DNA from 2 places in the Arthrobacter sp. J156 genome. Region 2 is predicted to be linked to the other one. Evidence: predicted binding sites of a transcription regulator. Region 2 holds the regulator's gene; the other holds the start of a gene.
What was found. Region 2 encodes LexA, which represses DNA repair genes until DNA is damaged. Its sites were predicted from a motif close to TCGAACANNTGTTCGA; they were not measured.

Region 1 (15,108 bases), 1.4 Mb from region 2:
ATGAGGGCCCGGCGTTCCCGCCTGGACGCGGCCCGAAGCGCACCCGGAGAGCCCTTGAGGGTTCTGGAGAGGAGAGCCGTGCCCGCGACGACCGACACGACCGCGCTGCACCGCGGCATCACCGACTGGTTCGACGTCCACGCGCGCGACTTGCCGTGGCGGCGGGCGGAGCGGACCCCGTGGGGCGTGATGGTCAGCGAGTTCATGCTCCAGCAAACCCCCGTGGTGCGCGTCCTGCCGGTGTGGGAGGAATGGATGGAGCGCTGGCCGACGCCGTCCGCGCTCGCCGTCGAACCCGCCGGGGAGGCGCTGCGCGCGTGGGGGCGGCTCGGGTATCCGCGCCGGGCGCTGCGCCTGCACGCCGCGGCGCAGCGGATCGCCGAGGACCACGCCGGGGAGGTGCCCTCGGATCCGGGCGCGCTCCTCGCACTGCCGGGCGTCGGCGCGTACACGGCCGCGGCCGTCGCGTGTTTCGCGTTCGGGATCCCGGAGACCGTCGTGGACACCAACATCCGCCGGGTCCACGCCCGGCTCGTATCCGGCCGTGCCCTGCCCGAACCCTCCTATACGGCGGCCGAGGCCCGGCTCGCCGAGGCGCTGATGCCGGAGAAGGAGCACGACGCCGGTGCCCTCGCCTGCCGCTGGAACGCCGCGGTCATGGAGCTGGGCGCGCTGGTCTGCACGGCCCGAGCGCCGCGCTGCGGGGACTGCCCCGTGGCTCAGGACTGCGCGTGGGTCGACGCCGGACGTCCGGAACCCCACTACGTGCCCAAGGGCCAGCCGTGGGCCGGGACCGACCGCCAGGTGCGCGGGGCCTTCATGGCCGTTCTGCGCGAGGCCGACGCCCCCGTGCCGCGCGCGGCGCTCCTCGGCGCCCACCTCTCCGCCGGGGAAGCGCCCGCGGGAGGCGTCGAGGCGGAGGTCCCGACTGGCGTCGGCACGACCCAGGGCCCGGCCACCGCCGGCGAGACCGGGGAGGCACCGGCGTCGTACCCTGCGGCGTACTCCGCGGCGTGGAAGAGGCTTGCCGAGCTGCCCGCGGGCGGGGAACAGAGGGAGCGCTGTCTCGAGGGGCTGCTCGCCGACGGACTCGCGCACGAGGGGTCAGAGGGCATCGCGCTGCCCCACTGACGACGGCCGGGCGGCAGGTCGCTGGCCCCACTGACGACGGCCGGGCGGCAGGTCGCTGGCCCCACTGACGACGGCCGGGCGGCAGGTCGTTGCCTTCCCGTGCTTCCGGCGACCGCGCCGGGGCTCGTAGGCTGGCGCCATGACGGCACACCGGGACGCACCACGGCGGGAAGTGACGGAAAGCCGGGCGCGCGCGACGAAGACCGTGCCGCCCTTACCGACGTCGGCGGCGGCCTTGGCGATCGGCGCCGTGGCGCTCCTAGCCGGTTGCGGCATGCTGCCGGAGCGCGGCTGCCCGGCGATCGGACTCGCGACGGGCGTCTCCTTGACGATCGCGGCCGACATCGTGCCCGCGGATCCGCCGGCCCAGGGGTCATTGACCTGGTGCCAGGACGGGGCGTGCCACGAAGTGGTGCTCGAGCTCTTCGCGGGTTCCGACACCGTGGATCTCGGGTGCGACGGCGACGGCCCCGACGATGCCTGTTCCGCTTCCTCCGTCCCCAACGGGACGCTCCATGGCTTCTGGCCGGCGCCCGAGCTACTCCCCGGGGCCGTCGAGGTGGCGTTCTCCGCCGAGGGGCTCGACGAAGCCCGGGCCGCGTTGGAGGCCGGCGAGGTCAGCCACGGCGCGGGTCAGTGCCGGATCGCGGGCACCCAACTCGCATTGGTCCTGGACGGGCAGGGCCTCCGGGAAGCGACGCACTGACCGCGAGCCACGCTTCGGCAGGCCCGGATGCACGCTGCCCAAGCTCCTGTCGCCCGGACGCGTGACGTCCCCCGGCCGGCGGCCGCGGGGACGTCAGGCGTTGACGGAGTGGGCAGCTACTGCTGGCCCTCCTGCGGCTTGGCGTCCTTGCCGCCGAGGTGCTGGGCCTGGGCGTCGTCGACGAACTTGTTCACCTTGTCGGCGTGCTCGCCGAGCTTGTCGCCGTGCTGCGCCTGGAGGTTGTCGATGGTTTCGTTGATCTTGTCGCCGTGCTGGTTCTTCAGGTCGTTCAGCTTGTCGCCGAGGCCGCCGAGGTTGTCTCCGAGTCCCATGGCACTACCTTCTTCCGTCACTGGTTGCTGGGGTTGACACTGGATGGCGGGTCCGCGTGGACCCACCGCTGCCTACCTTAGGCATGCCGGGGACGAAGAGTCCACCGTTGCTGTGGACTGTTCACCCATTAAGCGGATGGAGAAATCCGGCGTTCCTTCGCTACCCGGTTTCTCCTCCACAGCTTCGATGCCGGGGGTGTTGTCCACGGTTGCCGGAAACTCTTGCTCATTCGAAGAAAGTTTCGATGATGATGGATTCATGACCATCAACGAGCTGCCGGCGGATCCGTTCCGGGAGGGCGCGTGGGCCGTCCCCGGAGCGGATCCCGCGCCCTTCCCGGAGGGCGGTGTTGCCGCGGCCGCTGCGGCCGCCGGGCCCGCTCCAGGCGGCAGCCCGGGAACCGGCGACGGCATGCCCGCTGACAGCGGGGCCATTGTCCCTGACGACGGATGGGCCGTCCCCGGAACGGGTCCCGCGCCCTTGCCGGACGGGTCCGGGGATGGAGCCGGCGATGGGGCCGGCAGCGGGGCCGTGGCGTTGGCCGGGTTGCGGGAGGCCTTGCGCGGCTGGTCGGACACGCTGGCGGGGCGGCGTCCGGGCCGGCACGCGCTCGCGGGCCTGCTGCGCGGGCTCGAGGAGCTCTCCGTGGAGGTCCAACGCGCCCAGGTCATCGCCGCCCGCGCGGCCGAGGACGAGCAGATCACCCTCCTCGGTGCCGCCCCGGGACCCGGCGGGCGGGCCGAGTACCGGGACACCTCCGACTACCTGGCCAAGGAACTGCACATCCCACGCTCCGAGGCCCGGGCCCGGCTCGAAGCGGCCCGGAAACTGCTTCCGCGCACCTCCCTGACCGGCGAACCGCTCCCGGCCCGCTACGAGGCCGCCGCGGCCGCCGTGCACGCGGGCCGGCTCTCGGTCCCGGCCGCCCTGCAACTGACCCGCCGCGTCGAGAAGGCGGCGCCCACGGCCAGGACCCGCCCCGGAGGCGGGACCGCGGAACTGGCCGCGATGGAAGACAGCCTCGTTCAGACCGTGCTGCAGGACGGGCCCGCGACGATGCACCAGGTCGCCGACACCTGGACCCTGTTCCTGGACCCCGACGGCCGCGAACCCAGCGAGGAAACCAAGCGCGCGCTCCAGGGCCTGTTCTACCAGGGCCGGTCCCAGAACCTGCACGTGTTCAAACTCGTCACCGACGACGCCCAGGCCGAACAGCTCTTCAGCGTCTGCGCCCCGGCCGCCAACCCCCGCACCGGCCCCCGCACCGCGCCCCACGACGCCGACGGGGCCGGAGACACCAAGGCCCACAGCACCGAGACCAGTGACACCGCAGACGCCGCCAGCGATCCCGCCCCCACCGCGGCGGCCGACGTGGAGGGGGAGCCGGCCGAGGCGCCCGCGGATGGCAGGACGCGGGCCCAGCACCAACTCGAGGGACTCGTCAACGCGGTCGGGATCGCCCTGTCCACGAACAAGCTGCCCCGCAACGGCGGGAACCGGCCCCAGGTCATGGTCACCATCGACTACCAGACCCTGCTGGGCGAGCTCGCCACGATGGGCACCCAACGCTCCGAAGCCGTGCACGCCGGACTCGTCAGCCCCGCCCAGATCCGCCGCCTCGCCTGCGAAGCCGAGCTGATCCCCGTCGTGCTCGGATCCGCCGGACAGGTCCTGGACGCCGGACGCTCCGAACGGCTCTTCACCGAGGAACAACGCAAGATCCTCTACGCCCGCGACCGCGGCTGCACCGCCCCCGGCTGCACCACCCCCGCCAGCGGCACCGAAGCCCACCACATCACCTGGTGGTCACGCGGCGGCACCACCGACATCGACAACGGCGCCCTCTGCTGCCCCTTCCACCACCACCTCGTCCACGACGGCGGCTGGCAGATCACCATGATCAACAACGCCCCCTACTGGATCCCACCACCCCACATCGACCCCGCCCGAAGACCACAACGCAACACCTACTTCCACCCCCAAGCCACCCCCACCTAAACCACAACCCGACGATCCCCACGGTTCAGAGTCCCCCAAGGCGGCGGGCCCAAGGCCACGGGCCCGAGGCCCCCACAGTCCCGCGACCCCCAAGGCGGCGGACCGGTGGCCCAGCGCCGTCAGACCGCGGCGTCCAAGCGGGCGATCATGCGGGTGTTGCCCAGGGTGTTCGGCTTGACCCGGGCCAGGTCGAGGAACTCCGCCACGCCCTCGTCGGTGGAGCGCAGGAGCTCGGAGTAGACGGCCGGATCAACGGCGGACTGGTCGGCCATGACGGTGAAGCCGTTGCGTTCGAAGAACCCGACCTCGAACGTCAGGCAGAAGACGCGGGACACGCCGATCTGCCGGGCGTTCTCCATGAGCTGGGCCAGAAGCGCCCGGCCGACCCCGTGGCCGCGCCACTCGTCCGAGGTCGCCAGGGTGCGCACTTCGGCGATGTCCTCCCACATCACGTGCAGGGCGCCGCAGCCGATCACCGTGCCGTCCTCCGCCTCCGCGACGATGAACTCCTGCAGGCCCTCGTAGTAGGCCACGGCCTCCTTCTCCAGCAGCACGCGCGAGTCCGCCAGCGGCTTGACGAGCGTGCGGATGCCGGGCACGTCGGGCGTACGGGCCCGGCGGATCGTGTAGGAAGCCATGCGCCCCATCATAGGCACGCGCCCACCGGGCACGACGAAGCCCGCCCGGCCATGTGACGGCCGGGCGGGCTTCACGGAGTGCAGCGCCCGCTGCGGGGAGCGCCGGACGAGGCGCGGCGCCCCTGCGGACTAGCCGACGGCTCGCGAGCCGTCCGCGGCGGGGGCCTCGATGGCGGCCGGGATCGGCTCACCCTCGAGCTCGCCCGGAGTGTCCTGGCCGATGAACGTGAACTTGCGGGCATCGCCCTCGCCTTCCACGTCCACCACCACGGTCTGCCCCGTGACGACCTCGCCGAAGAGGATCTTCTCCGAGAGCTGGTCCTCGATCTCGCGCTGGATCGTCCGGCGCAGCGGACGGGCGCCCATCGCCGGATCGTAGCCGCGCTCGGCCAGCAGGACCTTCGCCGCCGGCGAGAGCTTGACGTGCATCCCCTTGTCCACCATGCGCTTCTCCAGCCGCGCGACGAACAGGTCGACGATCTTGACGATCTCCTCCTGGGTCAGCTGCGGGAAGACCACGACGTCGTCGACGCGGTTCAGGAACTCGGGCCGGAAGTGCTGGCGCAGCTCCTCCTGGACCTTGGCCTGCATCCGGTCATAGCCCGTCTTGGTGTCCGTGGCCGACTGGAAGCCGGTCATGACGCCCTTCGAGATGTCGCGGGTACCCAGGTTGGTGGTCATGATGATCACCGTGTTCTTGAAGTCCACGACGCGGCCCTGCGAGTCCGTGAGTCGGCCGTCCTCGAGGATCTGCAGGAGCGAGTTGAAGAGGTCGGCGTGGGCCTTCTCCACCTCGTCGAACAGGACCACGGAGAACGGACGGCGGCGGACCTTCTCGGTGAGCTGGCCCCCCTCCTCGTAGCCGACGTACCCGGGAGGGGCGCCGAACAGCCGGGAGACGGTGTGCTTCTCCGAGTACTCGGACATGTCGAGCGTGATGAGCGCGTCCTCCTCGCCGAAGAGGAACTCGGCGAGGGCCTTGGCCAGCTCGGTCTTGCCGACGCCCGTGGGGCCGGCGAAGATGAACGATCCGCCCGGGCGGTTGGGATCCTTGAGCCCGGCGCGGGTCCGGCGGATGGCCTGCGAGATCGACTTGATCGCCTGGTCCTGGCCGATGACGCGCTTGTGGAGCTCGTCCTCCATGTTGAGCAGCCGGCTGGACTCCTCCTCGGTCAGCTTGATCACCGGGATGCCCGTGGAGTTCGCGAGCACCTCCGCGATGAGCTCCTCGTCGACCTCGGCGATCTCGTCCATGTCGCCGTTCTTCCAGGCGCGCTCCTTCTCGGCGCGGGCCTCCTGGAGCTTCTGCTCCTTGTCCCGCAGGGACGCGGCGCCCTCGAAGTCCTGCGAATCGATGGCGGCCTCCTTCTCGCGGCGCACCACCGAGATCTCCTCGTCCATCTGCTTCAGGGCGGGAGGCGCGGTCATGCGGCGGATGCGCAGGCGCGCGCCGGCCTCGTCGATCAGGTCGATCGCCTTGTCCGGAAGGAAGCGGTCGGAGACGTACCGGTGCGCCAGCTGCGCGGCGGCCGCCAGCGCGCCGTCCGTGATGGAGACGCGGTGGTGGGCCTCGTAGCGGTCGCGCAGGCCGCGGAGGATCTCCGTGGCGTGCTCGACGGAGGGCTCCTTGACCTGGATCGGCTGGAAGCGGCGCTCGAGCGCGGCGTCCTTCTCGATGTGCTTGCGGTACTCGTCCAGCGTCGTCGCGCCGATGGTCTGGAGCTCGCCGCGGGCCAGCATCGGCTTGAGGATGGAGGCCGCGTCGATCGCGCCCTCGGCCGCGCCGGCTCCGACGAGCGTGTGGATCTCGTCGATGAAGAGGATGATGTCCCCGCGCGTGCGGATCTCCTTGAGGACCTTCTTCAGCCGTTCCTCGAAGTCGCCGCGGTAGCGGGAGCCGGCCACGAGGGAGCCGAGGTCGAGCGTGTAGAGCTGCTTGTCCTTGATGGTCTCCGGCACGTCTCCACGCACGATCGACTGGGCGAGGCCCTCGACGACGGCCGTCTTGCCGACGCCGGGTTCGCCGATCAGGACGGGGTTGTTCTTGGTGCGGCGGGAGAGGACCTGCATGACCCGCTCCATCTCGAACTCGCGGCCGATGACCGGATCGAGCTTGCCCTCGCGGGCCGCGGCGGTGAGGTTGCGGCCGAACTGGTCCAGGACGACGGAGCCAGCCGGGGCGCCCTCCTGCTGTCCCTGTCCGACGCCGGCGCCGGCCGTCTCCTTGCCGCCCTGGTAGCCCGAGAGCAGCTGGATGACCTGCTGGCGCACGCGGTTCAGGTCCGCCCCCAGCTTGACGAGCACCTGGGCGGCGACGCCCTCGCCCTCGCGGATCAGGCCGAGCAGGATGTGCTCGGTGCCGATGTAGTTGTGGCCGAGCTGCAGGGCCTCGCGGAGCGAGAGCTCCAGGACCTTCTTGGCCCGCGGGGTGAACGGGATGTGCCCCGACGGCGCCTGCTGTCCCTGGCCGATGATCTCCTGGACCTGCTCGCGCACGGCCCCGAGGGAGATGTTCAGGGATTCGAGCGCCTTGGCGGCGACCCCCTCGCCCTCGTGGATCAGCCCCAGCAGGATGTGCTCGGTACCGATGTAGTTGTGGTTGAGCATGCGCGCCTCTTCCTGGGCGAGCACGACAACGCGACGGGCACGGTCGGTAAATCTCTCAAACATGGCGGCACACTCCTAGCTAACGCGTACTGACGATGCTACGCACGAATCCCGGCCTTGGGGTGCGTGTTCGCCGTAGGGATAAAGGAGCTCAGGAGTGGGCGTCGCGGTAGGCCCCGATGACCTCCGAGTTCAGGCGTCCGCGTTCGCTCACCGGGTAGCCGTGCTCCGCGGCCCACGCCCGGATGGCCGGTGCCTCGGCGGCCGAGTAGGCGTTGGAGCGGCGCCCGGCCTCGATGAAGCCGGCCAGGAAGCCGCGCAGACGCGCCGCGTTCTCGGGGCCCAGGTCGATCTCGTAGTGGCTCCCGTCGAGGCCGAACTGCACGGTCTCGACGGCGGGGGTTCCGTCGAGGTCGTCGACCAGGGTGATTTCCACTTTGCGTGCCACGCCGCAAGTCTATGCACGGCCGGGGGCGGCATCCAGCGCCGCCGCGCCGCGCCGCTACCGCCGGGTAGCCCGCGGGGGGCGGGACGGTCGCCTCGCGGATCCCGGCCCCGTGCCCGGGTGCCCGGCCCACGGCGCTTCGGATCCGGCGTCGTCCGCGTCCCGGGCGCCTGGCCTACGGCCGGGCGGAACCGGCGTCGTCCGCGTCCCGGGGCCCCGCGGCGTCGGAGGGACGCGCGTCTTCGGCATCCTCGTCGCTCGCCGCGGCGCCGGTCGAGGAACCCGGTACGACGCCGGTGCCGCCGCCCGCGCGCGCGTCCGCCTCCGCCTCGGCGAGGCGTTCGTTGCGGTCGACGCGGAAGAGCGATCGCACGACGAACCAGAAGATGAGGGCGACGACGATCGTGGGCAGCAGGACCTGGACGTACTCCACGGCTAGGCCTCCGGCTTGAGCAGCGGGAACAGGATGGTCTCGCGGATGCCCACGTCGGTGAAGAGCATCACGAGGCGGTCGATCCCCAGGCCGATCCCGCCCATCGGCGGTGCGCCGTACTCGAGCGCGCGGAGGAAGTCCTCGTCGAGCTGCATCGCCTCGTCGTCGCCGCCGGCAGCGAGCCGGGACTGCTCCACGAGCCGCTCCCGCTGGATGACGGGGTCGATGAGCTCGGAGAACGCGGTGCCGCGCTCCATGCCGCCGATGATCAGGTCCCACGCCTCGATGAGTCCGGGCTTGGAACGGTGCGGCCGGGCCAGGGGCTGCGCGGCCGGCGGGTAGTCGTAGACGAACGTCGGGTTCAGCAGGGTCGGCTCCACGATCTCGCCGAACAGCTCCACGACGAGCTTCTGGGCGTCCCACTTCGGGTCGACCTTCACGCCGTGCTCCTCGGCGACGGCGCGCAGCTCCGCCGCACCCGTCTCGGGGGTGATCTCGCGGCCGACGGCCTCGGACAGCCCCGGGTAGACGCCGAGCCAACGCCACTCGCCGTCGAGGTCGATCGTCCCCTTCGCGGTCTCGATCCGGCGGCCGGCACCCACGGCGTCGGCCGCGGCGAGGATGATCTCCTTGATCCGCTCGGCCATGACGAACTGGTCCGCGTAGACCTCGTAGCACTCGAGGGTCGTGAACTCCGGGGAGTGCGTGGAGTCGACGCCCTCGTTCCGGAAGAGCCGCCCGACCTCGAAGACGCGCGGGATGCCGCCGACCACGGTGCGCTTGAGGTAGAGCTCCGTGGCGATGCGCAGCGTCATCGGCTGGTCGAACGCGTTCAGGTGGGTGTGGAACGGGCGGGCCGTGGCGCCGCCGTGCACGAGCTGCAGCATCGGGGTCTCGACCTCGACGTAGCCGTGGCCGTAGAGGGTGTCGCGGACGGCGCGGGTCACGGCGTCGCGCGTGTAGATCATCTCGCGGGCCTCGTCACGGACCATGAGGTCGGCGTAGCGCTGGCGCACGCGCGTCTCCTCGTTCAGCTCGGCATGCAGCACGGGCATGGGGCGCACGGCCTTGGACGCCATCTGCCACTCGGTGACCATGATGGACAGCTCGCCGCGGCGGGAGCAGATGACGCTGCCCTTGACGAACACGTGGTCGCCGAGGTCCACGAGGTGCTTCCAGTCGGCGAGCGCGTCCTCGCCGACGTTGGCCAGCGACAGCATGGCCTGCAGGCGGACGGCCTCGCCGCGGGGACCCGACTCCTGGAGGGTCGCGAAGCAGAGCTTGCCAGTGTTGCGGGCGAAGACGACGCGCCCGGCGACGCCGACGACGTCCTCGGTCTCCTGTCCGGCCTCGAGGTGGCCGTAGGCGTCGCGGATCTCGAGCAGGGCGTGGGTGCGCTCGACCCCGACGGGGTAGGCCTCGCGGCCCGACTCCAGCAGGGCGGCGCGCTTGTCCAGGCGCACCTGGCGCTGGTCGTTGGTGTCGGTGGCGGGCGCGGCCTGGGCGGGGGCGGTGTTTTCGGCAGTCACGGTCACCAATTCTACGTGCTCGCCGTCCCGCGGGGTCCCGGGCGGGGACGGGGCATCGGGTAGCCTGCCCGCATGGCCCGCTCGCGCATCCTCCGCACCACCTGGTGGGTTCCCGCAGCGGCCGGCGCGGAGCCGGCGCCCGCCGGTCCAGGGGGCGGTCCGGGAACCCGGGAAGAGCCGGTGCCCACAGCTCCGGGGCGCCTCCCGGACCCGGAGTACGACGCCGGAGCCCTCCTCGAGGTGCACACCCACCTCCCGCGGGGGACGGCTGCCGCACGGGGGCTCCCCGCGGCACGGGAGCCCGACTGGGCCTGGGAGCCGGGTAGCGCACAGGGGCCCCACGCCTTACGGGAAGCGGGCTCGGCCGGGGAGCCGGGCCCCGGCGTCGTCCTGGTCCACGGCACCCTCGTAACGGACGCCGTCTACGCGCTCTTCTGCCGGCGTCTCGCCGCACGGATCGGCGCTCCCGTGCACAGCTACCACCGGCGCGGCCGTGGCGGCTCCGCCCCGCAGGGTCCGGGCTACGGGCTCGCGACCGAGGCCGCGGACCTGGCCCGCGTCCTGCGCGCGACGGGCGCCCGTACCGTGTTCGGGCACAGCTACGGCGGGGCCGTGGCGCTCGCCGCGGGGCTGCGGACCCCGGAGCTAATCGACCGCTTGGCGACCTTTGACGCGGCCCTGGACCTCGACGGATCGCTCGCCCGGCTCTGGCGCCCGGAGCTGGAAGAGGCCACCGACGCCGGTCGCCTCGACGAGGCCTGGGCCCTGCTCGTCAAGGGGCTCGGCACGGCCGGCCCCGTCTCGCGCCTGCCGCTCGGCTCCCTGCGCGTGATGAGCCTGCTCTCGGCCAAGACGCGGCTCGGCGGCGAGATGCGCTCCCTGCTACCCACTGCGGTCCGCGAGATGCGCGCCGTCCTCGACGCGCCCGTCCCCCACGAGTCCCTGCGTCGGCTGCCGCCCGGCGCGCTGCTGTTGACCGGCCAGTACAGCCCCGCCTACTTCGCCCGGTCCGCCCGGCTCATCGCCGCCTGCGCGCCCGGCGCGACCGCGGAAACCGTGCGCGGTCACCTGCACGACGGGCCGATCCGCGCCTCCGGGCTACTCCTGCGCCGGATCGCGCGCTTCCATGAAGGAAGATAGGGAGACCATGAAAGAACGGATCGTCCCCACGCACGACGGCGGCCGCCTGGCCCTGTACAGCTACGGCAACCCCAGCGCTCCCGGCGAGCGCCGCATCCTCGTGGTCGGCGGCGCCTTCATCACGGCCCTGATCTACCGCCCGTTCGCCCTCGCCCTGAGCAAGCGGCTCGGCCCCGAATGGGCCGTCGACGTCTACGACCGGCGGGGACGGGGCAGCTCCACGGGGCAGCCGGCCGACTACTCGATGGACACCGAGATCGCCGACGTCGCGCTCATGCTGCGCACCACCGGCGCCCGGAACCTCTTCGGCCATTCCCTCGGCGGGGCCGTGGTGCTCAACGCCGTGCAGGCCTTCCAGGGCCACGACTCCGCCGACGCGCGCTTCGCCGAACCCGCGCTCGTGCCGGACCGGCTCGCCGTCTACGACCCAGCGATCAACATCGACGGAAGCGTTGACTCGGGCTGGATCGAGGGCTTCCGCGAGGCCGTGAAGGCGGGGAGGCCCGGACGCGCCCTGGCCCGGATGCAGCGCGGCATGGCGACGTCGCCGACGCTCTCGCGTGTGCCCGAACCCATCCTCGCCGCGCTCCTGGCGGGCACGGCCCGCACCCCCCTGGGGCGCATGGCGCGCGAGCTGCTGCCCACGGGCGTCGGCGAGCTCACCGCCGCGCTCGAGGAGGCCGAGCACGCCGCTCGCTTCGCCCGGCTGCCCTCCGGAACCCGCTTTATGGCCGGCGCGAAGAGCCCCGCCTACTTCCGGGCGACCGCCCAGAAGCTGCACCGCACCGTCGGCGGCTCCGGCTACGAGGAGTCCCCGAAGGGCATCCATGCCTCCGTCCCCGCCGCGGTCGGCGAGCTCATCGACGACATCGCCGGCTACTTCGAGGAGTCCTAGCCGGAGGCGGCGCGACCCGCGCCCGGGCACCCGGGTGCGGCCCCGGCGTCGTCCTTGCCCTTGCCCCAAGAGGACCCTGGGCTACCAGATGACGACGCGCTCCCCGGGCTCGAGCCACATGCCGTCGCCCGGGCGCGTGCCGAACGCCTCGTGGAACGCGTCCATGTTCCGCGGCACCTGGTTGCAGCGGAACTCGCCCGGCGAATGCGGGTCCGTGGTGATGCGCGTGACCATGGTCTCCGGTCGCGTGAGCGTGCGCCAGCACTCGGCCCACGAGTAGAAGAAGCGCTGATCGCCACTCAGGCCGTCGACGACCTCGTCCTCCCCCAGCCCGCGCGCGGCCAGGTCCAGGCGGTAGGCCTTGTACGCGATCCCGAGCCCGCCCAGGTCGCCGATGTTCTCGCCCAGGGTCAGCTTGCCGTTGACGTGGTGCTCCGGCGCCTCCGGTGGGACGAGGGCCTCGTACTGCTCGACGAGCCGCCCCGTGAGCGCCTCGAACGCGCCGCGGTCCTCGTCCGTCCACCAGTTGCGCAGCTCGCCCGTGCCGTCGAACTGCGAACCCTGGTCGTCGAAGCCGTGCCCGATCTCGTGCCCGATCACCGCGCCGATCGCACCGTAGTTCGACGCGGCGTCGCGGTGCACGTCGAAGAACGGCGGGCGCAGGATCGCGGCCGGGAAGCCGATCTCGTTCAGCAGCGGATGGTAGTAGGCGTTGACGGTCTGCGGGTACATGAACCACAGCTCCTTGTCCACGCCGTCGTCGATCTTCTGCAGCTCGCGGGCAAACTCGAAGGCGTTGGCGGAGGCGACGTTCGCGATGAGGTCGGCCGGGTCCGCCTGGATCGCCGAGTAGTCGATCCACTTCACCGGGTAGCCGATCTTCGGCCGGAACATGCCCAGCTTCTCGAGCGCCTTGCCGCGCGTCTCGGCCCCCATCCAGGGCAGATCCGAGATCGACTGCCGGTAGGCCTCCGTCAGGTTGGCGACGAGCGCCTCCATCCGCTCCTTCGCCTCGGCCGGGAAGTGCCGCTCGACGTAGAGCTGGCCGATGTCCTCGCCGACGGCGCCCTCCGTGAACGCGACGCCGCGCTTCCAGCGCTCCTTGAGCTCCTTCGTCCCGGCGAGCTTGGCGGAATAGAAGGAGAAGTTCTCCAGCACGAACGCCCTGGACAGGTACGGGGCGTTGCTGCGCACGAGCTGCACGGCGAGCCAGTGGCGCCACGTCTCCAGCGGCTGCTCCGCGAGGACCTGCTCGAGCCCCTCGAGGTAGCTCGGCTGCCAGACGTCCACCTCGGCGAAGTAGCGCGGCTCGATCCCCGCCCCCTCGAACCAGAGTTCCAGGGACGGATGCAGGGCGAACAGCTGCCGGTCCGTGAGCAGGTTGTAGCGGGCCTGGGCGTCGCGGCACTTCACGCGGTCCCAGTGGTGCGCGGCGAGCGCGGTCTCGAGGCGGACGACGGCGGCCGCCGCCTCCTCGGCGTCCGGCACCTCGGCGAGGCCCAGCAGGCGGCCCAGATGGGTCCGGTACTCGCCGAGGAGCTCCGCGAACTGCTCCTCCCGGTAGTACGACTCGTCCGGCAGGCCGAGCCCCGACTGCAGCAGGGTCAGCAGGTTCCTGTCCGGCTGGCCCGCGTCGGAGTTGGCGCCCGCGCTGTAGAAGCCGGAGACGCCGCGGCGCTGCAGGGCGCCCGTGAGGCGCACGAGCTCGTCGATCCCGCCGACCGCGTACACCGCGGCGAGGTCCTCGCGGATGGGGTCCATGCCGCGGGCCTCGATCGCGTCCTCGTCCATGAAGCTCGCGTAGAGCGCACCGATGCGTTCCTTGCGCGGGTCCACGGCACCGTCGGGGCCGGCCGGATCGGCCTGGGCGTCCTCGATGATCTCGCGGACCGCGGCCTCCGACTCGTCGCGGAGCTGCATAAAGGAGCCGTAGCTGCCCTGGTCCCCCGGGATCTCTGCGGTGGCCAGCCACGAGCCGTTGACGTGGCGGTAGAGGTCGTCCTGGGGGCGGACGGCGTGGTCCCGGTGGTCCACGCGGGTGGTCGGTTCAGCGGTCATGGCGTCCCGTCTTCTCTGCGGCGTCGCAGCGCCGCGGCCTGTGGTTGCCGCGTGGGTGCGCGGAGCGGTCCGGGGCCTCTGCGGGGCGGCGGGATCGAGCCCGTCCGCCCGGGCGGCGCCCGGCTGTGTTGGTCATCACTGTACTGCCGTGGCCGCCGCCAGCGCCCGCCGGGCACAGCGGTTCACCTGACCGCGAAACCCGTCGCCCCCGGGGGGAAGGCGGCCTCGCGGGCGGGGGCGCGCGCCGGCGCCCCGACCTCGCTCACCCGTTCCGTGGCCGCGCTCCGCGCCCGGGCCCCGGCGTCGTCCCCGCTTTCGCAGGCGCCGCACACCCAGGCCTGACCCCGGGGCCGCGCCGCATCAGAGCGTCCAGCCCGTGATCTCCTCCGGGTCCTCTCCGTGCTCGCGCGTGTGGGCCCGTGCGTCCGCGCGCATCCCCTCGTACTTCTCCCGCAGCTCCGGGTGTTCCGCCGCGAGCCCTGGAACGCGTTCGAGCACGTCGAGGGCCAGGTGGAAGCGGTCGATCCCGTTGAGCATCGCCATGTCGAACGGCGTCGTGGTGGTGCCCTCCTCGATGTAGCCGCGGACGTGGAAGTTGGCGTGGTTGCGCTGGCGGTAGACGAGCCGGTGGATGAGCCACGGATAGCCGTGGTAGGCGAAGACCACCGGCTTGTCCACGGTGAAGTAGGCGTCGAAGGCCTCCGGTTCGAGCCCGTGGGGGTGACCCCGGTGGTCCTGGAGGCGCATGAGGTCCACGACGTTGACGACGCGGACCGCCAGGCCGGGCAGATCGGTCCGAAGCAGCTTCGCCGCGGCGACGGCCTCCGCGGTCGGGACGTCGCCGGCGCACCCCAGCACGACGTCGGGCTCACCCCCGTGGCCCGAGCCCGCGAAGTCCCACGTCCCGATCCCGGCAGCGCAATGGACCCTGGCCTCCTCGGGGCCGAGCCACTGCAGGGCCGGCGCCTTCCCCGCGACGACGACGTTGACGTAGTCCCGCGTGCGCATGACGTGGTCCATGGTGTGCACGAGCGTGTTCGCGTCGACGGGCAGGTAGACCCGCACGACGTCGGCCTTCTTGTTCACGACGTGGTCGATGAAGCCGGGGTCCTGGTGGGAGAAGCCGTTGTGGTCCTGCTGCCAGACGTGCGAGGACAGGAGGTAGTTCAGGCTCGCCACGGGGGCCCGCCAGTCG
Region 2 (15,108 bases):
GCCGTGCGCCGGCGGATCGAGGGGGAGCTCGATGCCCGGGGCGAGGCCGTGCTGCGCGCCCGGCTCGCGGCCGTGGACCCGGACTCCGCCGCGCGGATCGGCGACGCACGCCGGCTCGTCCGCGCGCTCGAGGTCCACGAGCTCACCGGCCGCCCGTTCAGCGCCTTTATGCCGACGCGCAACTATGCCCGTCCCGCCGTCCAGCTGGGCCTGAGGATGGAGCGCGCCGCCCTCCACGAACGGCTCGGAGCGCGCGTGGAGCACATGGTCGACGCCGGCCTCCTCGAGGAGGTCCGCCGGCTCGACGCCGCCGGCCTCCGCGGGGGCCGTACCGCCTCACGGGCCATCGGCTACGCCCAGTTCCTCGCCGTGCTGGACGGGACCCTCGACGTGCGCGCCGCGGTCGAGGAGACCGCCACGGCCACCCGCCGCTTCGCCCGCCGCCAGATCACGTGGTTCACCGCCGATCCGCGCGTGCACTGGCTCGACGCCACCGACCCGGAGCTGCCCGCCCGGGCCGCGTCCGCCGTCGTACCCTTCCCTCATTCGCCCACCGGAGCCCCGCCCGCCTAGTCTGGACCCATGAGCCCCGCGCAGCTGAACGACCCACTCGACGCCCTCTCCGGACTCGCCGTGGCCAAGGGCCACGGCACGGGCAACGACTTCGTCCTCGTGGCGGACCCGGACGGCACCCGCCACCTCGCGCCCGAGGACGTGGCCGCCTTGTGCGACCGGCACCACGGGCTCGGCGGCGACGGGCTCATCCGCGCCGTTCCCTCGCGGTTCCTGCCCGAGGGGGAGGCGCTCCTGCGCGGGACTCCCGGAGCCGAGTGGTTCATGGACTACCGCAACGCCGACGGCTCCGTGTCCGAGATGTGCGGCAACGGCGTGCGGGTGTTCGTCCACTTCCTCCTCGAGGAGGGCCTCGCACGTCTCGAGGAGGGCGCCGCCCTGCCGATCGGCACCCGGGCCGGCGTGAAGACGGTCACCCGCGCGGGCGACGGCTACGCCGTCGACATGGGCCCCTGGGAGTTCGCCTTCCCCGCGCAGGCCGAGGAACGCGCCCTGGACTCCATGGTGGAGACCGACGGCCTTGACGTCGACCGGCCGGCCCTGAGCGTCTCGATGGGCAACCCCCACACCGTCGTCGCCCTCTCCGAGGAGAGCGAACTCGAGCAGGCCGTGCTGTTCACCGCGCCGCGCGTCGACCCCGTCCCGCCGCATGGAACCAACGTCGAATACGTCGTGCCCGCGGATCCGCTCGTCGTCGACGGCGTGGGCAGGATCCGCATGCGCGTGCACGAGCGCGGGGTGGGGGAGACCCGTTCCTGCGGCACGGGCGCGTGCGCCGCGGTCGTCGCCACGCGGCACTGGGCCGGCGGCGCCCTGGCGGCGCGCTGGGACGTCGAGGTGCCCGGAGGGACGGTCTCCGTCCGCTTCGTCCCCGGGGCCGACGGCCGGGAGCACGTCGAACTCAGCGGCCCCGCGCGCCTCGTCGCCCGCGCGGTCCTCGCGTAGCGGCGGCGCGCCCGGGGGTCAGGCCCCCGCGGCCGGCCTGGCGACGCGCAGGATCCTGAAGGACTTCTCCGTCGACGCACGGTCGACCGTCCAGCCCGCCGGCAGCTCGCGCGCGAGCCAGGCCCGCAGCGAGTCCGCGCCGAGGTTCTTCTGCACCACGAGCCACGCCTCGCCGCCGGGGGCCAGACGGGGAAGCCACGTCAGCAGCAGCGCGTGCAGGGGCTCCTTGCCGATGCGGATGGGTGGATTGGACCAGATCGTGTCGAAGAGCAGCTCGCCGGGCACGGACTCCGGCGTGCCCGCCACGACGTTGGACAGGCCCAGCGCGGCGGCGTTGTCCCGGGTCAAGGCGATCGAGCGCTCGTTGACGTCCACGGCGTGGACGCGCGCACCGGGCGAGGCGAGGGCCAGGGACAGGGCGATGGGCCCCCATCCGCAGCCGATGTCCAGCAGCTCGCCGACCGCGGACGGTGCGGGCACCCCGTCGAGCAGGACGGCCGTCCCCTTGTCGATGCCGTCCGGGCTGAAGATCCCGCCCGAGGTCTGGACCGTCCGGTCCGAGCCGCCGAGGTGGACGGTGATGGCCCTGCGGCGCTCCGGAGCGGAGGGCTGCGCGCTGAAGTAGTGGTCCGAACCCATGCAGGCAGGTTAACCGGCCCCGCGGCGGGTGGCGAATCGGCGCGGCCGTGCGTGGCGCCGGCGGAGCCGGGACAGCGCGCCGGCGAAGTGATAGAGTTTTCCCTATCACTTCGCCGGCGCGGCTTCTCCGCACCGGCCCCACGAGCCGTCCGCCCCCCGGCGGGCGCCGACCCCGGGAGTCCTCCGTGCTGGTCTTCTCCGCGCAGCTTCGCCACACCGGCCGCTGAGCCCGGCCCCGATCCACAGGCAGGGGGCGTTCCGCGCCCGCGGGGACTATTCTGGAAGCACTATCCGTCAAAGGGGAACATGACCAACGACAGCCAGCCCAACCCTCAGGACCACGACCTCAGCGAAGAGGAGATCCACTCCGTCATCGAGCGCATCCTGGCGGCCGACAAGGCCGCCGGGGAGGCCTCGACCGTCCGCTCCGGGGCGCAGCCGTCCTTCTCGGGGTTCGGCCGCGTGGGCCGGGCCCAGGAGCTCGCCAGCGGCGGGGACGGGCACTCCGAGTACGACGGCGAGCAGCAGGACCTCGCCGAGCGGCGCGCCCTGCGCCGCGTCGCCGGGCTCTCCACCGAGCTCGAAGACGTCACCGAGGTCGAATACCGGCAGCTGCGCCTCGAGCGGGTCGTCCTCGCCGGCATCTGGAGCGAGGGGACCGTCCAGGACGCCGAGAACTCCCTGCGCGAGCTCGCGGCGCTGGCCGAGACCGCGGGCTCCGAGGTCCTCGACGGCGTCATCCAGCGCCGGCTGAAGCCGGACCCCGGCACGTTCCTCGGTTCCGGCAAGGCGGTCGAGCTCAAGGACATCGTCGCGGCCACGGGTGCCGACACCGTCGTCGTCGACTCCGAGCTCGCCCCGTCGCAACGGCGCGGGCTGGAGGACATCGTCAAGGTGAAGGTGATCGACCGGACCGCCCTGATCCTGGACATCTTCGCCCAGCACGCCAAGAGCCGCGAAGGCAAGGCCCAGGTCGAGCTCGCGCAGCTCGAATACCTCCTGCCGCGCCTGCGCGGCTGGGGCGAGTCCATGTCGCGCCAGGCCGGTGGCCGCGTCGGCGCGGCCGGCGGCGGCATCGGCTCCCGCGGTCCCGGTGAGACGAAGATCGAGCTCGACCGGCGACGCATCCGCAACCGCATGGCCAAGCTGCGTCGGGACATCGCCGCCATGAAGCCCGCGCGCGAGGCCAAGCGCGCCAACCGCAAGCGCAACACCGTCCCGTCCGTGGCCATCGCCGGGTACACCAACGCCGGCAAGTCCTCCCTGCTCAACCGGCTCACCGACGCCGGCGTGCTCGTGGAGAACGCGCTCTTCGCGACGCTCGACCCGACCGTCCGCCGGGCACAGACGCCGGACGGCGTCGGATACACGCTCGCCGACACCGTCGGGTTCGTCCGTTCCCTCCCGACGCAGCTCGTCGAGGCGTTCCGCTCGACGCTCGAGGAGGTCGCCGACGCGGATCTGATCCTGCACGTCGTCGACGCGTCCCACCCGGACCCCGAGGGGCAGATCCGGGCGGTCCGCGAGGTCTTCCGCGAGGTCGACGCCCAGGAGGTCCCGGAGATCATCGTGCTGAACAAGGCAGATGCCGCCGATCCCTTCGTCGTCGAGCGCGTGCGCCAGCGCGAGCCGCGGCACATCGTCGTCTCGGCGCGGACCGGCGCCGGGATCCCCGAGCTGCTCGAGCTGATCAGCGCGGGCATCCCGCGGCCCAGCGTCCAGCTCGACGTGCTCATCCCCTACGACCGCGGCGACGTCGTCAGCCGGCTCCACGGAACCGACGCCGAGATCCTCTCCACCGAGCACCGCGGCGACGGCACCCTGATGACGGTCAAGGTGCGCGAGGGGCTGGCGCAGGACCTGGAGCAGTTCGTCCTCCATGGCTGAGCTGGAGGAGGTCGTCGCCCTCCTGGACACGGCCGTCGCGAAGATGGGCGGCCAGAGCAGGCCCGGCCAGCACGAGATGGTAAGGCACGTCGTCGAGTCCCTCGACGAGGGGCGCCACCTCCTGGTCCAGGCCGGCACCGGCACCGGCAAGTCGCTGGCCTACCTTGTGCCCGCGATCGCCCACGCCCTCGAGTCCGAGCATCCCGTCGTCGTCTCGACGGCCACGCTCGCGCTCCAGTCCCAGATCGTCGGACGTGACGTGCCGCGGCTGCTCGAGAACCTCGCCGGGCAGCTGCCGCGTCCCGTGGACGTGGCCCTCGCCAAGGGGCGCGGCAACTACGTCTGCCGCTACAAGCTCGGCGGCGGCTACCCGGACGAGGACGAGGGGGCCCTCTTCTCGCTCGGCGAGGACGGCAGCGCACGCCCCGCCACCGGACAGGGTCCCACGAGCGCCCTCGGCCAGGAGGTCGTGCGCCTGCGCGAATGGGCCGAGGACACGGAGACGGGGGACCGCGACGACCTGGTGCCCGGAGTCAGCGACCGTGCGTGGCGCCAGGTCTCCGTCACCGCGATGGACTGCATCGGGGCGCAGAAGTGCCCCATGGCGGAGGAATGCTTCAGCGAGCTGGCCCGGAAGCGCGCGGCCGAGGCCGACATCGTCATCACCAACCACGCCATGCTGGCCGTGTCCGCGTTCGAGGGGCTCGCGGTGCTGCCGGAGTTCGAGACCGTCATCATCGATGAGGCCCACGAGCTCCAGGACAGGGTCACGAGCTCGGTCACCCGCCAGCTCTCGGCCGGGCTGGTCGGCGCGGCGGCCTCCGCCGCGCGCAAGCACTGCCACGTCGTCGTGGAGCCACTCAACCGGGCCTCGGAGGCGCTGCAGCGCAGCCTCGAGGGCATTCCCAGCGGGCTCATGCCGCTCGGACTGAACGACGAGCAGGCCGCCGCCGTGGACCTGGTCCGCGAGGCGGCGCGGGTCGCGCTGTCCGACTCCAAGCCGCAGCAGGGGGAGGCCGTCGACGGAGGCAAGCAGCAGGCCCGCTCGCAGCTGCTCTACCTCCTGGAGATCTGCGAGCGGATGGCGTCCGCCCAGGACGCCAGGGAGGTCCTCTGGGCCTCGCGCCAGGGCGGCTTCGTCCCCGGCCAGGGCTACGTCCAGCCCGACGAATCGAGCCCCGCGACGCTGAACATCGCCCCGCTGGGCGTCGGCGGCCGCCTGCGGGAGGGCCTCTTCGACGGGCGCACCGTCGTGCTGACCTCGGCCACGCTGGCGGTGGGTTCCGCGTTCGAGCCCGTGGCCGGATCGCTCGGCCTGCTCGGCGAGGGGGCCCCGTCCTGGACCGGAATCGACGTCGGAAGCCCCTTCGACTACCCCAAGCAGGGCGTGCTCTATGTGGCCCGGCACCTGCCCCGGCCCTCACGCTCCCTCGCCCCGGAACTCCTGGACGAGCTCGAGGACCTCATCCGCGCCTCGGGGGGAGGGGCGCTCGCCCTCTTCTCCTCGCGGCGCGCCGCCGAGGAGGCCGCCGAGGCCTTGCGCCCGCGGCTCGACCAGGAGATCCTGTGCCAGGGGGAGTCCGGCATGGCCTCCCTCGTCCGCCGGTTCGCCGAGGAAGAGGACACGTGCCTCTTCGGCACGATGACGTTGTGGCAGGGGGTCGACGTGCCCGGGCCGTCCTGCCGGCTCGTCGTCATCGACCGGATCCCGTTTCCGCGACCGGACGATCCGCTCTCGACGGCGCGGAGCCGCGACGTCGCCCGGCGGGGAGGCAACGGCTTCATGGCCGTGTCCGCGAGCCATGCGGCCGTGCGGCTGGCGCAGGGTGCCGGTCGCCTCATCCGCTCGACCGGCGACCGGGGCGTCGTCGCCATGCTCGATCCGCGCCTGGCCACCGAGCGCTACGGGGCGTTCCTGCGCGCCTCGCTCCCGCCGATGTGGGCGACCACGGAGAAGGACACCGTCCTCGGCGCGCTCCGCCGCCTCGCGCCGGACGCGTCGTAGCGGACGCACCGTCCGGAACAGCCGTGGCCGGCGGCGCGCCGGAGCGGGGCCAACGCGACACACCGGTCCGGTCGTGCCGGCCCGGCGTGGCGTGGTCCGCGTTGAGAAGGCAGCCCGGCGTCCGGTGCCGCCCGGCCCTGGTTAGAGGGAGCGCATCACCGAGACGACCTTGCCCATGATGGTCGCGTGGTCACCCAGGATGGGCTCGTACTGCCGGTTCTGCGGCAGCAGCCACGTGTGGCCGTCGCGCTGCCTGAAGGTCTTCACCGTCGCCTCGTCGTCGAGCAGCGCCGCGACGATGTCGCCGTTGTCCGCGGTGTTCTGCCTCCGCACGACCACCCAGTCGCCGTCGCAGATCGCGGCCTCGACCATCGAATCGCCGCTGACCTTGAGCATAAAGAGCTCGCCGTGGCCCACGAGCTGCCGGGGCAGTGCCATGACGTCCTCCACCGTCTGGTCGGCGAGGATCGGACCGCCCGCGGCGATGCGCCCGACGAGCGGAACGAACGCCGTGTCGGCGGCCGAGGCGAGCTCCGAGACGGGCATCCCGTTGGCCGCCCGCAGGTCCGGCTGCTCCGGCGCCGGGCCCTCGGCGTCCGCATCGGTGAGGGTGAGGGGGACCAGGATCTCCATGGCGCGCGGCCGGCGGGGGTCCCGGCGGATGTAGCCCATCTTCTCGAGCTGGGCGAGCTGGTGGGTGACGCTCGAGAGGCTCGCGAGGCCCACCGTGTCGCCGATCTCGCGCATCGAGGGCGGATAGCCGTGCGCGCCGACGGCGCGCTGGATGGTCTCGAGGATCTTCTTCTGCCGGATCGTGAGGCTCTTCCGCGCGCTCCTGGGTGCCGGCGACTCTGCTGCGTTCATGGTGTGCCCCATCCTGTTGACCTCGTTCACGGCGGTGCCACTCGTCGGCGTCGGACCCAAAGCGTCGGTAGCGGCTGGTGCAGTGGTTCCCGTGAACCACCTATCCCAACGCTAGTGGAGCCCGAGGCCCATTTCAAAGATTTGTTCGAACGTGTCTCGACAAGCGTCGGTCAAGGGTGCTAAACAGGTATCAATCACTTTCGAAGCTATGTTCTAGATCGCTGATCCCAGGGCGAAGATTCGAAGACCTCCTCGAGAAAGGCACGACCATGGCACAGCCCGCCCTCGCCGCCGCTGCAGGAACCCCCATGATCCACGTCGCCTCGACGGGCACGCCCGGCGCCCGTACGGCGCCCTCCGGTGGATTGCGCCTGACCCGGCGCGGACGCTTCGTGCTCATCGGCCTGCCCGTCCTGCTCGTGGCGGCCGTGCTGCTCGTCGTCGCCGGCGTCTTCACGGCGCCCGCCATGGCCGCCGACGGCTCCACGGGAGAGCCGCTCCGGGCCGAACTGGTCACGACGATGGCGGGCGACACCCTGTGGGGGCTCGCCTCCGAGTTCGCCCCGGAGCGAGACCCGCGCTCCGTCATCCGCGAGATCACGGAGCTCAACGGCCTCACGAGCCAGACCATCCTCCCGGGGCAGCAGCTCTACGTCCCCACCGGCGGATAGGGCCCGGTCCGCCAGGGCGCGTCACGGGACGATCCGCGGCGGCATTGTTACCGGCCGGCGCCGCCGATTCCCGGGGCCGTGGCCGCGGAGAATAGACTGAATCGGTGACTGAACAGCTGGAGCGACTCGCCAACCTGCCGCTGCGGGAGAACCTTCGCGGCCTGCAGCCCTACGGGGCCCCGCAGCTGCACGTTCCCATCCAGCTCAACGTCAACGAGAACACCCATCCGGTCCCCGCCGAGGTCCAGGCCGCCATCGCGGCCGACGTCGCAGCGGCCGCCGCCGGGCTCAACCGCTACCCCGACCGGGAATTCACCGAGCTCCGGACTCGTCTTGCCGCCTACCTGGGCCACGGACTCGACGCGGAGAACATCTGGGCCGGCAACGGTTCCAACGAGGTGCTGCAGCAGATCCTCCAGGCCTTCGGAGGGCCGGGGCGCACCGTCATGGGATTCCCTCCCACCTATTCGATGTACCCGCTGCTCGCGAGCGGCACGGACACGGGCTACGTGGCCGGCCGCCGGGAGGACGACTTCGCGCTCACCGCGGCCTCGGCCGCCGCGCAGGTCGCCGAGGCCGCTCCCGACGTCGTCATCCTCTGTTCCCCGAACAACCCCACCGGCACGGCGCTGGGGCTCGACGTCGTCGAAGCCGTCTACGAGGCGGGGACGCCGAGCCGCACCGTCGTCGTCGTCGACGAGGCCTACGCCGAGTTCGCCCAGACCGGAACGCGTTCCGCCCTCACGCTCCTTCCGGGGCGCGAGCGCCTGATCGTCTCCCGCACCATGAGCAAGGCCTTCGCCCTCGCCGGTGCCCGGCTCGGCTACCTCGCCGCCGCTCCGGAGGTCGCCGACGCCCTCCGGCTCGTGCGCCTGCCCTACCACCTCTCCGCCGTCACCCAGGCCACCGCGAACGCCGCGCTCAAGCACGTCGCCGCCCTGCTGGCCAACGTCGAGGCGATCAAGGAGCAGCGGGACCGGATCGTGGCGGCCTTGACCCAGATGGGCCTCTCGCCCGCCCCGAGCGACTCCAACTTCGTCTTCTTCGGAGGGCTCGCGCACCCCTCGCGCGTCTGGCAGGGCCTGCTCGACGCCGGGGTGATCATCCGCGACGTCGGCATCCCCGGCCACCTCCGGGTCACCGCGGGAACCCCCGAGGAGACCACGGTCTTCCTGGACCGCCTCCGCCTGCTGGTGGCCGAGCCCGGGGCCCTGGCCACCGCGGACGGCCACGCCCCCGACGCCCCGTAGCGCGGATAGACTGTACGCCGGCCCACCGGCACCACACCGCCACCACCCACGCCCGAACGAGGAACACCATGACTGCAGAACTGCTGAGCGGCCGCCGCGCCCGGATGAGCCGGAAGACCAGCGAGTCGACCGTCTCCGTCGAGCTGGACCTCGACGGGACCGGGCAATCGACCATCAGCACGACCGTGCCGTTCTACGACCACATGCTCACGGCCCTCGCGAAGCACTCCCTGATCGACCTCACGGTCGAGGCCACGGGCGACACCCACATCGACGTGCACCACACCGTCGAGGACGTCGCGATCACGATCGGCGAGGTCCTGCGGACCGCACTCGGCGACAAGGCCGGCATCCGCCGCTTCGGGGAGGCCACGGTCCCCCTCGACGAGGCGCTGGCCCACGCCGTCGTCGACATCTCCGGACGCCCCTACCTGGTCCACGGTGGCGAGCCGGCCGGGCAGGAATACCACCTCATCGGCGGGCACTTCACCGGCTCGCTCACGCGCCATGTCTTCGAGGCCCTGACGCTTCACGCGCAGATCTGCCTCCACCTGAACGTCGTCGCCGGCCGGGATCCGCACCACATCGTCGAGGCCCAGTTCAAGGCCTTCGCCCGGGCGCTGCGCGCGGCCGTCGAGCCGGACGCCCGCCTTGGCGGGGCCATCCCCTCGACCAAGGGCGCGCTTTAGGATGGCCCGCCCCTCCGTCACCGTCCTCGACTACGGCTCGGGCAACGTCCGCTCCGCGGTCCGGGCGCTCGAGCGGGCCGGCGCCGAGGTCGTGCTCAGCCGCGATCCCCGCGACGTCTCGACGGCGGTCGGTCTCGTGGTGCCCGGCGTCGGCGCGTTCGCGGCCGTCATGAAGGCGCTCAAGGACGTCGGCGCCGTGCAGCAGATCGGCCGCCGCATCGCGGGCGGCCGCCCGGTGCTGGGGATCTGCGTCGGCCACCAGGTGTTCTTCGAGGAGGGCGTCGAGCACGGCGTCCGCACCCAGGGCATGGGGGAGTGGCCGGGAACGGTCGAGCTCCTGAAGGCGCCCGTCGTCCCGCACATGGGGTGGAACACGGTGGCCCCGCCGGCGGGGTCGCGGTTGTTCGAGGGCATCGAGGACGAGCGCTTCTACTTCGTCCACTCCTACGGCGTGCAGCGGTGGGAGTTCGAGGTGCTGCAGCCGCGCATGACGCCGCCGGCCGTGACCTGGGCCGAGCACGGCGTGCCGTTCATCGCGGCCGTCGAGAACGGACCGCTCTCGGCCGTGCAGTTCCACCCGGAGAAGTCCGGCGACGCCGGCGCCCGGCTGCTGCGCAACTGGCTGGGCACGCTCTGATGTGGAGCATCCTGCTGATGGCGCTCGGCGGCCTCCTGATCGGCGGCGCCTTGTCGCTGCGGAGCCAGAAGGCGCACGTGTCCTGGATCGCCGCCTGCTGGCTTCTCGCCGCCCTCGCGCTCGGCGCCGCCTACGCCCTGACCCTGTGAGCTGCGGCCGCACCCGCGGCCGCCTCCGACCGAACCGCCACCGAACGAAAGCCACCGACCATGAGCACCCCCCACGAGCCCATCCTTGAACTCCTCCCCGCCGTCGACGTCGCCGACGGCCAGGCCGTACGCCTCGTGCAGGGCGAGGCCGGCAGCGAGACCGGCTACGGCGACCCCCTCGAGGCCGCACTCGCGTGGCAGAACGACGGCGCCGAGTGGGTCCACCTCGTCGACCTCGACGCCGCGTTCGGGCGCGGACAGAACACGGAGGTGCTGCGCCGCGTCTCCGACCAGCTGTCCATCAAGGTCGAGCTCTCCGGCGGCATCCGCGACGACGCCTCCCTCGAGCGCGCGCTCGAGTTCGGCGCCGCCCGCGTGAACCTGGGCACCGCGGCGCTCGAGGACCCCGAGTGGACGGCGCGCGCAATCGCCCGCCACGGCGACAAGATCGCCGTCGGGCTCGACGTCCGCGGCACCACGCTGGCCGCCCGGGGCTGGACGCAGGAGGGCGGGGACCTCTGGGAGGTCCTGGCCCGGCTCGAGGACGCCGGCTGCGCGCGGTACGTCGTGACGGACGTGACCAAGGACGGAACGCTGCGCGGACCCAACGTCGAGCTCCTGGCGCAGTTGTGCGAGCGCACGGACAAGCCCGTCGTCGCCTCGGGCGGCATCTCGAGCCTCGAGGACCTGCGCGTGCTGCGCACCCTGGTGCCCGCCGGCGTCGAGGGCGCGATCGTCGGCAAGGCCCTGTACGCCGGCCGCTTCACCCTGCCGGAGGCGCTCGACGTCGCCGGCCGCCGCTAGGGGCGCGGCCGCGCCGATGGACGCCGAGGGGACGACGCCGGGGCGGCACCTGCCCGGGCACATCGAGGCCGCGCTGCGCCGCGCGGGCGGGGCCGCCGACTCCGCCGGACAGCCGTGGTCCGGGCGCGACCTGGCCGGGGAGGGCAATCCGCTGCACGCCTTCGACGCCGACGACGGACTCCCGGACGCCGGCTACGAGGCGGCGGTCGCCGCGCTCGTGGCCGGCACCGGCGACGAGGCCGGCGTCGTCTCCTCCCTCGCGACCGCCCGCGTCTTCGTCCCGGTCCTCGCATCGCTGGCCGAGGGCGGGCTCGGCGAGCACGGCTTCGCCGAGGACAAGGAGGCGGACATGGCGCTCGTGACCATCACGGCCCCGGACGGACGCGCCGCCCTGCCCGTGTTCTCCGGCGTGGACCGGCTGCGCGCCTGGCACCCCCAGGCCCGCCCCGTGGCCGTGTTCGCACCCCGCGCCGCCCTGTCCGCGGTGTCCGAGGGGGCCCAGCTGCTGGTGGTGGACCCGGGATCGGACGTCACGTTCGTGGTCCGGCGTCCGGCCGTCTGGTCCCTCGCGAAGCAGCGGCCCTGGGTCCCGGGCTACGCCGACGGGCGCCACGCCGCGCTCTTCGAGGGCCTCGTCGACCAGGAGCCCGACGTCATCGGGTTGACCGCCGCGCCGGGGCGCGGGGTCGCCTCGCGCACGGCCTCCGGCGCCGTCGTCGCCGGCGGGGGATCCGGTCCGGAAGTGCGGCTGGAGATCGCGTTCGCCCAGGGTACGACGCCGGAGCGCGCCCGGGCGGCCGTCGCCCGGATCCAGGAGCGGTTGCGCGGCGACACCGCCTTCAGCGAGGGCGTGGACTCGCTCGAACTGGCGCTCACGACCCGGGCGCCGGGAGCCGGCCAGAGGTGAACTTCGTCCGATACGCCCACTTGCTGCGGCAACCGGGCGTCGCCTGGCTTCTCGCCGCCGGGATGGTGGCCCGTTTCCCGCACTCCGCGGCCGGGATCCTGCTGACGCTGCACGTCGTGCAGACGCTCGGCCGCGAGTGGACCGCCGCCGGGACGGTCGCGGCGCTGATGACCGTCGGCATCGCGCTCGGTGCCCCGTGGCGGGGCCGTCAGGTCGATACCCACGGGCTCCGCCGGGCCCTGCTGCCCTCGGTCCTCGTGGAGGGGGCGGTATGGACGGCCGCGCCACACGTGTCCTACGAATGGCTCCTCCTGCTCGCCTTCGTCGGGGGCGTGTTCGCGGTTCCGGTCTTCAGCGTCGTGCGCCAGGCGCTCGGGGTGATGACCGCGGGCGATACGCGGCGCTCGGCCTTCGCCCTCGACTCGATCGCCACGGAGCTCGTGTTCATGTGCGGTCCCGCGCTCGCCGCCGTCATCGCCACGAGCGCGTCGACCCGGCTCGGGCTGACCGGCGTAGGGATCGCGGCGGCCCTGAGCGGACTCGTGCTCATGTGGCTCAATCCGCCGACGCGCTCGGGGCAACCGGGCGCCGTCGTCCCGAGCGAACCGGCCGAGGAACGCAAGGGGGCCGAGGCGTCCGTCGTCGCCGCGGCGCCCCTCCACCTCGCCGAGGCGGAGGCCGAGCTGATCCCGGCCGGCCTCAAGGAGACGCGGCGTCGGATCCAGCAGCGCGGCCGGGGCTTCCGACACCGCTTCGCGTGGGTGACGGCGGGCGTGGTGGGCGTCTTCCTGGCAGCGTCCGGGGCGGGGCTCGTCCTCGCAGGATCCGAGGTCGCCGTGGTCGCCGTCCTGCAGGGCATGGACCGCGTGGCGGAGCTCGGGATCGTGTTCGTCTTCTGGTGCGGCGCGTCGCTCGTGGGCGGACTCGTCTACGGCGCCCTGCCATTCAGGCTGCCGCCGCTCGTCCTGCTCCTGGCGATGTCCGTGCTCAGCGTCCCGCTGTTGTTCGCGCAGGACACCTTGACGCTCGCGCTGCTCACCGTCGGCCCGGGCCTGCTGTGCGCCCCGGTCCTGGCCTCCGCCTCGGAGCGGCTGACCGAGCTCGTCCGCGAGGAGCGGCGCGGAGAGGCCATGGGCTGGTACGGCTCGGCGCTCACGGGAGGCACGGCGCTGGGCTCGCCGCTCGTCGGCCTCGCGATCGACAACGGCTCGACGGCCGCAGCCTTCGTGCTGATCGGTGTTGCGGGATCCCTGCTGAGCCTGGCGGCGTTGACCGCCCAGCTCCTGCGGCGCCGCCGTCGCGGCCGGGGTCAGCGGATCCTCGCCTGATCCCGGCCGGCGCCACCGCGCCCCACCGCCAGCAGGCAGGAGGCCTGCCGGGGATGCCCGCCCCACCGGCGCCGAACCATCAGAGGGCGGGAGGCCCGTCGGGGCCGCCCGGCCCCTTCTTGTCGACGGACGCGGCGGGGCCCCGCCGTCCCGCCGTCGTCACGGCGGGTCGACGGGGCCCCGTGGGTTCCCGGCGTGGGGTCAGTTCACCGGTCCGGTGAACTTCTCTCCCGGGCCCTGGCCCGGCGCGTCCTGGATCGTCGACGCCTCGCGGAAGGCGAGCTGGAGCGAGCGCAGCCCGTCGCGGAGCGGGGCGGCGTGCTGGCTGCCGATCTCCGGGGCGGCGGCGGTGATGAGGCCCGCGAGGGCGGTGATCAGCTTGCGGGCCTCGTCGAGGTCCTTGAGGTCCTCGGCGTCGTCGCCGGCGGCGAGGCCGCACTTCACCGCGGCGGCGCTCATCAAGTGGACGGCGGCCGTCGTGATGATCTCGACGGCGGGTACTTCGGCGATGTCTCGGACGGCTCCGGCCTCGGGCGCGACGGACTCCGGATTCGATTCGGGGGTGCTCATACTGCTAAGCTTTCCACAGACCGACCTGATTCGTGCATTCGGGGGGCGCCGTGACGTGGCCCCCTTCCGTTCGAAGCAGGCATGCAAGTGGAGGCCTGACTCCCACCCGCGATAGCCGCAGAGGCTGCCGGGTCAATTCGGCGGTGGAGGTCCAACCTCCACCCGGCGGCCCGTCCGTCAACGAATTCCAAGGCCTCCGCCTGCCCCGCAGCCGGAGGCCTTTTCCTGTTGCGGGCGGCTTCGGACCACGAACAGCAGGAGTGACACATCAGCGATCCACGCATTAACGATCGAATCCGCGTCCCGGAGGTGCGGTTGGTTGGACCCAACGGCGAACAGGTGGGCGTAGTCCGCATCGAGGACGCCTTGCGTCTGGCCGCCGAGTCCGATCTTGATCTCGTCGAGGTGGCGCCTACGGCCAAGCCTCCCGTGTGCAAGCTGATGGACTTCGGCAAGTACAAGTACGAAGCCGCCGTGAAGGCGCGCGAGGCCCGGAAGAACCAGACCAACACGGTTCTCAAGGAAATCCGCTTCCGCCTGAAGATCGACAAGCACGACTACGAGACGAAGACGGGCCACGCCCTGCGCTTCCTCTCCGCCGGCGACAAGGTCAAGGCGATGATCCAGTTCCGCGGCCGCGAACAGCAGCGTCCGGAAATGGGCATCCGCCTGCTGAACAAGTTCGCCGAGGACGTCGCCTCGGTCGGCATCGTCGAGTCCACGCCGCGGATCGACGGGCGCAACATGGTCATGGTCGTCGGCCCCCTGAAGAACAAGGCGGAGGCCAAGGCCGAGGCGCGCCGCCAGGCGCAGCGCGAGCAGGACAAGGCGAAGGCGGCCGCGGGCAAGGAACGGGTCGACACCGACGCGGACCGGCCGGCGATGTCGCAGTCGCTGGGCGACGCCCTGCCGGAAGGCCTGAAGGCGCAGTTGGCCGCCAACGAGGCGGCGGCCGACGAGGCAGTGGTCGACGAGGCAGTGGCCGAGCCGGCAGCTGCTGAGGCCCCGGCCGCCGAGGACGTCCCGGTGGCGGCCGAGCCCGCCGAGGAGAAGCCGGCCCAGCCGGTGGAGACCGCGCCGGTCCAGCCCCGGGCGGCGGCCAAGCCGGCCGCGGAGGTCAAGCCGGTGGCCAAGCCGGCCGCTGAGGCCAAGCCTGCTGCGGCGAAGCCCGCCGTGGCGGCGCCGAAGCC

Region 1: a site for LexA is predicted at 2,400-2,415, ahead of AC0QR5_RS12820 (HNH endonuclease signature motif containing protein). Genes of this name have one in related genera too.

What each region holds. Positions count from the first base shown of each region.
Region 1 is NZ_CM149650.1:2,776,126-2,791,233, reverse strand. It holds gene AC0QR5_RS12835 (HhH-GPD family protein) at 79-1,131, shown strand; gene AC0QR5_RS12830 (hypothetical protein) at 1,271-1,837, shown strand; gene AC0QR5_RS12825 (hypothetical protein) at 1,954-2,169, opposite strand; gene AC0QR5_RS12820 (HNH endonuclease signature motif containing protein) at 2,429-4,168, shown strand; gene AC0QR5_RS12815 (amino-acid N-acetyltransferase) at 4,288-4,806, opposite strand; gene AC0QR5_RS12810 (ATP-dependent Clp protease ATP-binding subunit) at 4,936-7,476, opposite strand; gene AC0QR5_RS12805 (histone-like nucleoid-structuring protein Lsr2) at 7,565-7,861, opposite strand; gene AC0QR5_RS12800 (hypothetical protein) at 8,034-8,291, opposite strand; gene lysS (lysine--tRNA ligase) at 8,294-9,820, opposite strand; gene AC0QR5_RS12790 (alpha/beta fold hydrolase) at 9,893-10,960, shown strand; gene AC0QR5_RS12785 (alpha/beta hydrolase) at 10,968-11,855, shown strand; gene AC0QR5_RS12780 (M13 family metallopeptidase) at 11,937-13,913, opposite strand; gene AC0QR5_RS12775 (phosphoketolase family protein) at 14,274-15,108, opposite strand, start outside.
Region 2 is NZ_CM149650.1:1,387,512-1,402,619, reverse strand. It holds gene miaA (tRNA (adenosine(37)-N6)-dimethylallyltransferase MiaA) at 1-573, shown strand, start outside; gene dapF (diaminopimelate epimerase) at 583-1,518, shown strand; gene AC0QR5_RS06475 (class I SAM-dependent methyltransferase) at 1,537-2,157, opposite strand; gene hflX (GTPase HflX) at 2,464-4,044, shown strand; gene AC0QR5_RS06465 (ATP-dependent DNA helicase) at 4,037-6,049, shown strand; gene lexA (transcriptional repressor LexA) at 6,191-6,913, opposite strand; gene AC0QR5_RS06455 (LysM peptidoglycan-binding domain-containing protein) at 7,183-7,584, shown strand; gene AC0QR5_RS06450 (histidinol-phosphate transaminase) at 7,689-8,834, shown strand; gene hisB (imidazoleglycerol-phosphate dehydratase HisB) at 8,903-9,523, shown strand; gene hisH (imidazole glycerol phosphate synthase subunit HisH) at 9,525-10,160, shown strand; gene AC0QR5_RS06435 (hypothetical protein) at 10,160-10,309, shown strand; gene priA (bifunctional 1-(5-phosphoribosyl)-5-((5-phosphoribosylamino)methylideneamino)imidazole-4-carboxamide isomerase/phosphoribosylanthranilate isomerase PriA) at 10,370-11,113, shown strand; gene AC0QR5_RS06425 (SseB family protein) at 11,130-12,020, shown strand; gene AC0QR5_RS06420 (MFS transporter) at 12,017-13,348, shown strand; gene AC0QR5_RS06415 (DUF1844 domain-containing protein) at 13,550-13,918, opposite strand; gene infC (translation initiation factor IF-3) at 14,228-15,108, shown strand, end outside.